Regions from separate parts of the Mumia sp. ZJ430 genome, predicted to be linked through region 2. Evidence: riboswitches for the same ligand, from Rfam matches in the RefSeq annotation. Region 2 holds a riboswitch; the other holds the start of a gene.

Evidence for each region. Region 2 has a riboswitch for thiamine pyrophosphate ahead of thiM (hydroxyethylthiazole kinase). Riboswitches for the same ligand answer to the same signal wherever they lie in the genome.
Region 1: another riboswitch for thiamine pyrophosphate. It lies ahead of HCT63_RS15365 (ECF transporter S component); the one in region 2 lies ahead of thiM (hydroxyethylthiazole kinase).

What each region holds. Positions count from the first base shown of each region.
Region 1 covers NZ_JAAHFK010000003.1:669,344-674,044, reverse strand. The annotation lists gene HCT63_RS15385 (FAD-dependent oxidoreductase) at 1-1,022, shown strand, start outside; gene HCT63_RS15380 (cupin domain-containing protein) at 1,019-1,369, shown strand; gene HCT63_RS15375 (SGNH/GDSL hydrolase family protein) at 1,419-2,132, shown strand; gene HCT63_RS15370 (ankyrin repeat domain-containing protein) at 2,143-2,526, shown strand; TPP riboswitch at 2,646-2,765, shown strand; gene HCT63_RS15365 (ECF transporter S component) at 2,756-3,391, shown strand; gene HCT63_RS15360 (ABC transporter ATP-binding protein) at 3,388-4,701, shown strand, end outside.
Region 2 covers NZ_JAAHFK010000002.1:765,081-769,781, forward strand. The annotation lists gene thiD (bifunctional hydroxymethylpyrimidine kinase/phosphomethylpyrimidine kinase) at 1-638, opposite strand, end outside; gene thiE (thiamine phosphate synthase) at 635-1,300, opposite strand; gene thiM (hydroxyethylthiazole kinase) at 1,300-2,091, opposite strand; TPP riboswitch at 2,080-2,171, opposite strand; gene ilvC (ketol-acid reductoisomerase) at 2,475-3,503, opposite strand; gene ilvN (acetolactate synthase small subunit) at 3,589-4,125, opposite strand; gene HCT63_RS10230 (acetolactate synthase large subunit) at 4,130-4,701, opposite strand, start outside.

The sequences.
Region 1 (4,701 bases), on a different contig from region 2:
CGGTCGACGCGCTCGGCATCGACTGCGAGCTGGAGCGCACGGGGTCGCTCGACGTCGCCGTGGAACCGCACCAGGTGGCGTGGCTCGAGGAGGGGTCCGGCGAATTCCTGGACACCGACGCCGTACGGGCGCAGGTCGACAGCCCGACGTACCTCGCCGGCGTCTGGCACCGCGACTCGACGGCGATGCTGCACCCGGCGAAGCTCGCCAAGGAGCTCGCTCGCGTCGCGGCGGGTCTCGGCGTCGAGATCTTCGAGTACAGCGCTGCCGAGTCGCTGGAGACGTCCGGGCGCCGCGGGCCGGTGCTCGTACGGACGCCGCGCGGTTCGGTGCGGGCGGACCGGGTGGCGCTCGCGACGAACGTGTTCCCGTCGTTGCTCCCGCGGTACGACCTGTTCACCGTGCCGGTCTACGACTACGCGCTGATGACCGAGCCGCTGACCGCCGCCCAGCGCGACGCGATCGGCTGGGACAACCGGCAGGGCGTCAGCGACATGGCGAACCAGTTCCACTACTACCGGCAGTCTGCGGACGGCCGGATCCTGTTCGGCGGCTACGACGCGGTCTACCACTACGGCGGCAAGGTCCGATCGGCGTACGAGCACCGGCCTGAGACCTATCGGACGCTCGCGTCGCACTTCCTCACGACGTTCCCGCAGCTCGAGGGCATCGGCTTCACCCACCGGTGGGCAGGCGCCATCGACACGTCGACGCGGTTCTGCGCGTTCTTCGGACTCGCGAAGCAGGGGCGGGTCGCGTACGCGGCCGGCTTCACCGGACTCGGTGTCGCCGCGACCCACTTCGCGGCCGACGTGATGCTCGACCGGCTGGCCGGCGAGCGGACGCCGCGGACCGAGGTCGAGATGGTCCGCAAGAAGCCTCTGCCGTTCCCGCCGGAGCCTGCCGCCGCGGTCGGCATCAACCTGACGCGGTGGTCGCTCGATCGCGCCGACCACCACGAGGGCGTACGCAACGCGTGGCTGCGGGCGATGGACGCCGTCGGCCTGGGGTTCGACTCGTGACGGGCGAATGGGCGGCCGCGCGGCTTCTGTCTGGGGACGTCGAGGCGCACCCCCTGCAGCCCGGCGCCCTCGACCCGGCCGACGTCGTGCACGGGACCCCGGCCGTCGCGTCGACGGCACTCGCGACGTTCGGTGACCTCTCGGTCGGCCTCTGGGAGATCACCGCGGGCGCCGTGCGCGACACCGAGATCGACGAGGTGTTCGTCGTGCTGTCCGGAGACGCAACCGTGCGCTTTGAGGACGGCAGCGCTCTCGAGCTGCGTCCCGGCGTCGCCGCACGTCTGTACGCCGGCGACCGTACGGTGTGGGAGGTCCGCGAGACGCTGCGCAAGGTCTACGTGGCCTGACCGTCGCGGTTCTGGCCCCTCAGGGCCGCGCGCGAGGGATCATGGAGTCGTGAGAGTTCTCCGTGCTGCCCGACCGCGCCTGCTCGACGCGTCGTGGCGGATGCGGGTCGCGGCAGTGCTCGTGCTCACGCTGCTGAGCGGTGTGCTGCTCCTGGAGCTCGGCGGGGGCCGTGCCGACGCCGCGCGGTGCGAGCGGTTCACCGCGGAGTCGGAGGCGCGCCGCGCGGCGGTGCCGTCCGCGGTCGGCCAGCGGGTCGTCGTGATCGGTGACTCGTGGTCGGCGGGCCGAGGGCTCGACGATGCCGGTGACGCATGGACCGCCCGGCTGTCCGGCCAGGTCCACGTCGACGCGTTCTCCGGGTCGGGCTTCAGCCGGTACGCGAGCCCGTGCGAGGGCTCGTGGTTCGCCGAGCGGGCCGCGCGCGCCGTGGCCGGCGGTGCCGACCTCGTGCTCGTCCAAGGTGGGCTCAACGACGTCGACCAGCCGCTGGAGGCCGTACGAGCAGGCTTCGCGCGGGTGATGCGTGCGGTCGAGGGGCTGCCCGTCGTCGTGGTCGGTCCGGCAGTCGCCCCTGCCCGTGAGGCGGGTGTGCATCACGTCGACGCCGACCTCGCCAGACTGGCCGAGGCCCACGGCGCCTCGTACGTCTCGGCGGTCGGGCTCGACCTGGCCTACCTCGAGGACGGGCTGCACCTCACGCGCGACGGGCACCGGGAGTTCGGCGACTTCGTGAGAGGGAGCATCGAAGGGATCGCCCGGTAAGGTCCCCGTTATGAGCGAGAGCGCGCGCCCTGATCCGGCGGTGGTCGAGCTCGCGCACCGGATGTTCGACCTGGCGCGCGACGGCGACGCCGACACGCTGCTGGCGTACGTCGACGCCGGAGTCCCCGTGGAGCTGACCGACTCCAGCGGCAACACGCTGCTGATGCTCGCGGCCTATCACGGCCACGCCGACATCGTGCAGCGGCTGCTCGACGCCGGCGCGGACGTCAACCGGCTCAACGACCGGGGTCAGAGCCCGCTCGCCGGCGCCATCTTCAAGGGCGAGGACCTGGTGGTGTCGGTCCTCATCGGCGCGGGTGCAGACCCGGATCTGGGGACGCCGTCCGCGCGTGCGACGGCTGCGATGTTCGGCCGCGACAGCCTGCTGACCTGACCTCTCCGACCCCCTCGTGACCCTCGCGCGGGGCGAGGAGGTGCCGTTCGTCCTGCCGGCCCGCTGACGCAGTGTGCGCGAGACGCGGTGTACGCGGAGCAGGCGGGGGGCTAGAGTCGACCCCACGACAGGGGAGCGCGGGTGCCTACGGGCACGGCGCGCTGAGAGTGCGGAAAGGCCGCAGACCCTCCGAACCTGCACCGGTTAGCACCGGCGAAGGGAGTCATCCATGGCTGAGGCCATTCGTTCTCGCGCGTCCGCGACCACCCGCTACCGCACGGTCGACCTCGTCACCGTGGCGATGCTCGGCGTCGCGCTCGGCGTGGTCTTCTGGGGCTGGAACCAGCTGTTCGCCGTGGTCAGCGGCACCGCGCTGTTCGCGTTTCCGCCGAGCTCGGGGCTCATCTGCGGCGTCTGGCTGCTCGGCGGCGTCGTCGGCGGTCTCGTCGTCCGCAAGCCCGGCGCCGCCGTCGGCACCGAGCTCGTCGCGGCAACGATGTCGGCGCTGCTCGGCAACCAGTGGGGCATGTCCGTCGTCGTCTCGGGGCTGATCCAAGGGTTCGGCGCCGAGCTCGTCTTCGCGGTCCTGCTCTATCGGCGCTGGGGTGTCGTCGCGGCCGCGCTCGCAGGCGCGTTGGCCGGTGCGGGTGAGGCCGTGTACGAGTGGTTCGCGTACTACGCGGACTGGTCGTTCGGCTACCAGCTCACCTACCTCGCGTTCCTCGTGGTCTCGGGTGCGCTCGTCGCCGGCGTCGGTGGGTGGGCGCTGGTGCGTGCGCTCGCCTCGACCGGGTCCCTCGACGCCTTCGGTCCGGGCCGCGAGCACCACGAGCGCGCGGCAGCGACCAGCCCCGCACAGGCGTGACCGGCTCGGTCTCCCTCCGCGGCTTCGGCTGGCGTCCGCTCGGTCGGCGTTCGTCGGTCGTGGCCGATCTCGACCTGCGGATCGAGCCCGGCGAGCGGGTGCTTCTCGCGGGCCCCTCCGGCGCCGGCAAGTCGACGGTGCTCCGCGCCGCCGCCGGGGTGCTCGCGACCGCCGCCGACGGTGACCTGCTCGGCGAGGTCGAGACCGTGGGTCGCGTCGGGCTGCTCCTCCAGAACCCCGGGGACGCTGGCGTCGCCGATCGCCTCGGGCGCGACGTCGCCTTCGGTCTGGAGAACGCCCGCGTGCCGCGCGACGCGATCTGGCCGAGGGTCCGCGCCGCCCTCGAGGCCGTACGGCTGCCGTACGGGATCCAGCACCCGACCTCGGCGCTCTCCGGCGGCGAGCTCCAACGTGCCGCGCTCGCCGGGGTGCTCGCGTCGCGGGCCGACGTCCTGCTCCTCGACGAGCCGACGTCGATGCTCGATGACGCCAACGCCGAGGCCGTACGCCACTGCGTTGCCGAGGTGGTGGCCGAGACCGGCGCGACTCTCGTCGTCGTCGAGCACCGGCTCGCCGCGTGGCTCGGCCACGTCGACCGGGTCGTCGTGCTCGGGCGTGACGGCGCGGTGGTCGCCGATACCGATCCGGCGACGTTCGCGGAGACGATGCGTGACGACCTCGCGTCGGCGGGGGTGTGGATGCCGGGTGCGCCCGCGCCGGTGGCGGCCCCGCCACCGGCTGCCCTCGTCACGCCGCGCGATCCTGCGCCGACCCTCGAGGCCGTCGCGCTGAGCGTCGACCTTCGCCGCAGCGACGTCCGGGGGACCACGCGCACACCCGCCCTCCGTGAGGTCGACGCCGTGCTCGTACCGGGAGCCGTCACCGTCCTCGGTGGGCCGAGCGGTGCCGGCAAGTCGACGTTGCTCGCGACGCTCGGCGGACTGCAGCGCCCGACCTCGGGGGAGGTGCGAGGACTGGGCGTGCCCCCACACCGGATGCGCTCTCGTGCGCTCGCCGCGGTCGTCGGGTGGGTCCCTCAGAATCCCGAGCACGGATTCTTGACGACCCGGGTCCGCGACGAGGTCGCGGCGACGTCTCGGCAGGTCGGGGCAGTGGTCGACGTCGACGCGGTGCTCGCGCACCTCGGTCTCGAGTCGTTGGCCGAGGTGAACCCGTACCGGCTGTCCGGTGGCGAGCAGCGCCGGCTCGCCCTCGCCGCCGCGCTCGCCCACCGACCGCCCGTCCTCCTGCTCGACGAACCCACGGTCGGGCAGGACCGTGGGACCTGGGCAGCGGTCGCCGGCTGGATG
Region 2 (4,701 bases):
CACCCGGTGCCGTGCGTGTTCGGGGTGTCGATGCGCGGCGCCGCGTACGACCGCACACCCTCGGCGTCAGCCAGCACGTCCACGCTCTCGGCGCCGCCGAGGTGGCCGCCCTTGACCAGCACCGCCGCGGCGCCTCTCTCCCGCAGGGCGAGCGCCGCCGCCCCGAGGCCAGCGACGTCGGCCGCCTCCTCAGCTCCCACGAGCACCGCCGCCTCGGGCACGTTGGGCGTGACGACCGCGACCAGCGGCAGGAGTGTCGTCCGGATCGCGTCGATCGTGTCGACGGGGACCAGCCGGTCACCCGAAGTCGCCACCATCACCGGGTCGAGCACGACCGGCAGGTCAGCGGTACGGAGCACCTCCGCCACCGCAACGACCACGTCGGCGGTCCCGAGCATGCCGATCTTGATCGCGCCCACCTCGAGGTCGTCGAGGACCGCCCGGACCTGGTCTGCCACGAAGTCCGGCGGCACGGCGTGGATGCCGGTGACGCCACGGGTGTTCTGGACGGTCAGCGCCGTCAACGCCGCGGCCCCGTACACGCCCAGGGCGGACGCGGTCTTGAGGTCGGCCTGGATGCCCGCACCCCCCGACGGGTCGGAGCCGGCGATCGACAGCATGACGGGCACGGTGCTCACAGCTGGGCCTCCGGGCGGGCGGCGAGGGCGGTGTCGACGATGTCGCGCAGCGTACGGGCGGCTGCGCGCGGAGCGGGCGCCGCGCAGATCGCGGAGACGACGCAGATGCCGTCGGCGCCGGCGTCGATGACCGACGCGGCGTTCGACGCGGAGATGCCGCCGATCGCGACGAGCGGCAGGTCGGAGGGTACGAGGTCGCGCAGGCGGCGTACGCCGTCGAGTCCCCACGGCGCCGTCGTGTCGGTCTTCGTCGGCGTCGGCCACACCGGGCTCACCGCGAGATAGCTGCACGCGGCGAGAGCCTCCTCGTCGTCGAGCTGCTCGACGCGGTGCAGCGACCACCCGACCACGACGTCGTCGCCGAGCACCTCCCGCACTCGGGCGGGGTGGAGGTCGTCCGGGCCCACGTGGAGACCGGCACCAGGGACAGCACGCGCCGCCGAGAGGTCGTCGTTGAGGACGAACGACGCCCGGGCACCGACCCGCTCGGCGATCCGTGCCGCGAGTCGGACGCGGTCGTCGGTCGTCGCTGCCTTGTCGCGGAGCTGGACGGTCGTCACTCCTCCGTCGACCGCGTCAGCGACGACGTCGACGAGGTCAGCGCGGCCAGGCACCGCCCCGGTGACGAGATAGAGACGGACGTCTCCAGCCGGGCCGACCATCAGCGCGCGACGACCTCGGCGACCGCGTCGGACGACAGCGTGGACAGCGCGTCCAGCAGCCGCCAGCGCAGCGAGCCGGGCCCCTCGGCGAGCGGCGCGGCCTGCTCGACCGCGGCCGTCAGGATCGCCAGCGCACTCGCCGACGCCTCGAACGCGTCGTCGTGCACCGCGCACGCCGCACCAACCAGGGCGCTCGCCGAGCACCCGAGCGCCGTGATCATCGGCGCCCTCGCGTCGCCGCCGCGGATCTCGGCCGTACGGGTGCCGTCGGTGACGATGTCGACGGCGCCGGTCATCGCGACCACGGTCTCGAGCTTGGAGGCCAGCGCCTCGGCGTCCGTACGCACGTCGGCGGTGTCGGCATCAGCGTCGACCCCGCGCCCGGCGCCCGTCGATGTCGCGATCGCGAGGATCTCGCTCGCGTTGCCCCGGATCACGGTCGGCCGGTGCTCGATCAGGGCGGCGACGGACTCGCGCCGGTAGGCGGTGGCACCGACCGCGACCGGGTCGAGGATCCAGGGCTTGCCGGAGGCCGAGGCAACCTCGACCGCGGCGAGCATGCCGTCGACCCATGGCGGGGAGAGCGTGCCGATGTTGGCGACGACGGCCTGGGCGATGCCGGCGAACTCACCGGCCTCGCGGGCGTCATGGACCATCGCCGGCGACGCGCCTGCGGCGTTCAGCAGGTTCGCGGCGATGTCCATCGACACATAGTTCGTGATGACCTGCACCAGCGGGCCCTGCGCCCGGAGCTGGTCGTGGACGTGGGCAGCAGTACGTGGATCGAGCATCAGGCTCCCTCTCGCCGGTATGACCCGGATCAGGTTCGGCGGGTGTGTTCTCAGCCCTTCGGGCACCCCGGCCTTGCAACTGCTGGCGACGATAACAGAACGTGCCCGAGACCCTTCCGCGACGCCGCCTCGACCGCTAGCGTGCGGGCAACCCACCCGACTCCTTCCCCCGAGGGGTATGCATGGCTCCCGCCCGTCGCGTCCGCCGCGCGTGGCGCCGCGGAGGGGTGCGCGAGGTCTACCTCGCGTCCCGCCGTTGGCTCGCCCGCCTCATCTATCCAGGAGACATCCCTCCGCCCCGCCAACGACGACGGCGGTGAGCCAGGTCCCACGCCGGTGATGCGCGTGGGACCGGACTCACCGCCGGTCGGAACGTACGAGGGTCAGCGCGCTGCGGTGCCCTCGGTGTAGTCGTCGTCGGCGCTCTTGACCCACGACATGAGCTTGCGCAGCTCGCGGCCTGTGGCCTCGATCGGGTGCTGCTCGCCCTCGGCACGGAGCTTCTTGAACTCCGGCGCACCGGCGTCCTGGTCGGCGATGAAGCGCTCGGCGAACGCGCCGTTCTTGATGTCGTCCAGGACGGCCTTCATGTTGTCCTTGACACGCGCGTCGACGACCCGCGGGCCCGACACGTAGTCGCCGTACTCGGCGGTGTCGGAGACCGACCAACGCTGCTTGGCGATGCCGCCCTCGTACATGAGGTCGACGATCAGCTTCAGCTCGTGGAGGCACTCGAAGTAGGCGACCTCCGGCTGGTAGCCAGCCTCGGTCAGCGTCTCGAAGCCCGCCTGGACCAGCGCGGACACGCCGCCGCAGAGGACGGCCTGCTCGCCGAAGAGATCGGTCTCGGTCTCCTCGGTGAAGGTCGTCTTGATGCCGCCGGCGCGCAGGCCGCCGATCGCCTTGGCGTACGAGAGGACCAGCGGCCAGGCGTTGCCGGTCGCGTCCTGCTCGACGGCGACGAGCACGGGGACACCGCGACCCTCGACGTACTCGCGGCGGACCAGGTGACCGGGGCCCTTCGGCGCGATCATGCCGACGTCGACACCGGCCGGCGGCTTCACGTAGCCGTAGCGGATGTTGAAGCCGTGGCCGAAGATCAGCGCGTCGCCGTCGTTGAGGTTCGGCTCGATGGCCTCGGCATACAGCGAGCGCTGGGCCGGGTCTGGTGCGAGGACGACGATGACGTCGGCCTCGGCGACGGCCTCGGCGGGCGTGAGGACACGCAGGCCCTCGGCCTCGGCCTTGGCGCGGCTCTTCGATCCCTCGGGCAGGCCGACGCGGACGTCGACGCCGGAGTCGCGCAGCGACAGCGCGTGGGCGTGGCCCTGGCTGCCGTAGCCGAGGACGGCCACGCTGCGGCCTTGGATCACGCCCAGGTCGGCGTCGTCATCGTAGAACAGCTCAGGCACGGGGTAACTCCTTCTTGGTGGTGCCGAGTGACACCTGTCGGTGCCGGTGGTTGAGTCAGGTGCGGCCGTGGGTACGACCGTACGCTCAGGCGGTCTGGCTGGACCCGCCGGGGACAGCGCGCAGAGTGCGGTCGGTGATCGACCGCCCGCCGCGGCCGATCGCGACCCGCCCGGACTGGGCGATCTCGCGGATGCCGAACGGCTCGAGCACCCTCAGCATCGCTGAGAGCTTGCCCGGGTCGCCCGTCGCTTCGATGGTGACGGCGTCGACCGCCACGTCGACGACCTTCGCCCGGAACAGCTGGACGGTCTCGAGGACCTGCCCGCGGGTCTGGCCGTCGGCGCGGACCTTGATCAGCATCAGCTCGCGCTCGACCGCCACGGACGGCTCGAGCTCGACGATCTTGAGCACGTTCACGAGCTTGTTGAGCTGCTTGGTGACCTGCTCGAGCGGCAGCTCGTCGACGTTCACGACGATCGTCATGCGCGAGATCTCGGGGATCTCGGTCTGCCCGACCGCGAGCGACTCGATGTTGAAGCCGCGACGCATGAACAGGCTCGCGACGCGGGCGAGGACACCGGGGGTGTTCTCGACCAGGACTGACAGGGTGTGCTTGCTCATCAGGTCAGAGCTCCTCGTCGCCGAAGTCGGGCGCCATGTCGCGCGCGATCTGGATCAGGTCGTTGCTGACGCCGGCCGGAACCATCGGCCACACCATCGCGTCGCGGTGGACCACGAAGTCGATGACGACGGGCACGTCGGTGATCGACATCGCCTTCGCGATCACGTCGTCGAGGTCGTCGGGGCTCTCGCAGCGCAGACCCACGCACCCGTACGCGTCGGCGAGCTTGACGAAGTCGGGGATCCGGGCGGCGTCCGGGCCGGTCTGCAGGTCGGTGTTGGAGTAGCGGCCCTCATAGAAGAGGGTCTGCCACTGCCGCACCATGCCGAGCGACGAGTTGTTGATGATCGCGACCTTGATCGGGATGCCCTCGAGCGCGCAGGTGGCAAGCTCCTGGTTGGTCATCTGGAAGCACCCGTCGCCGTCGATCGCCCACACGACCTCGCCCGGTCGAGCGACCTGGGCACCCATCGCCGCGGGGACGGAGAAACCCATGGTGCCCATGCCGCCGGAGTTGATCCAGCGGGCGGGACGCTCGTGGCCGATGAAGTTGGCGGCCCACATCTGGTGCTGGC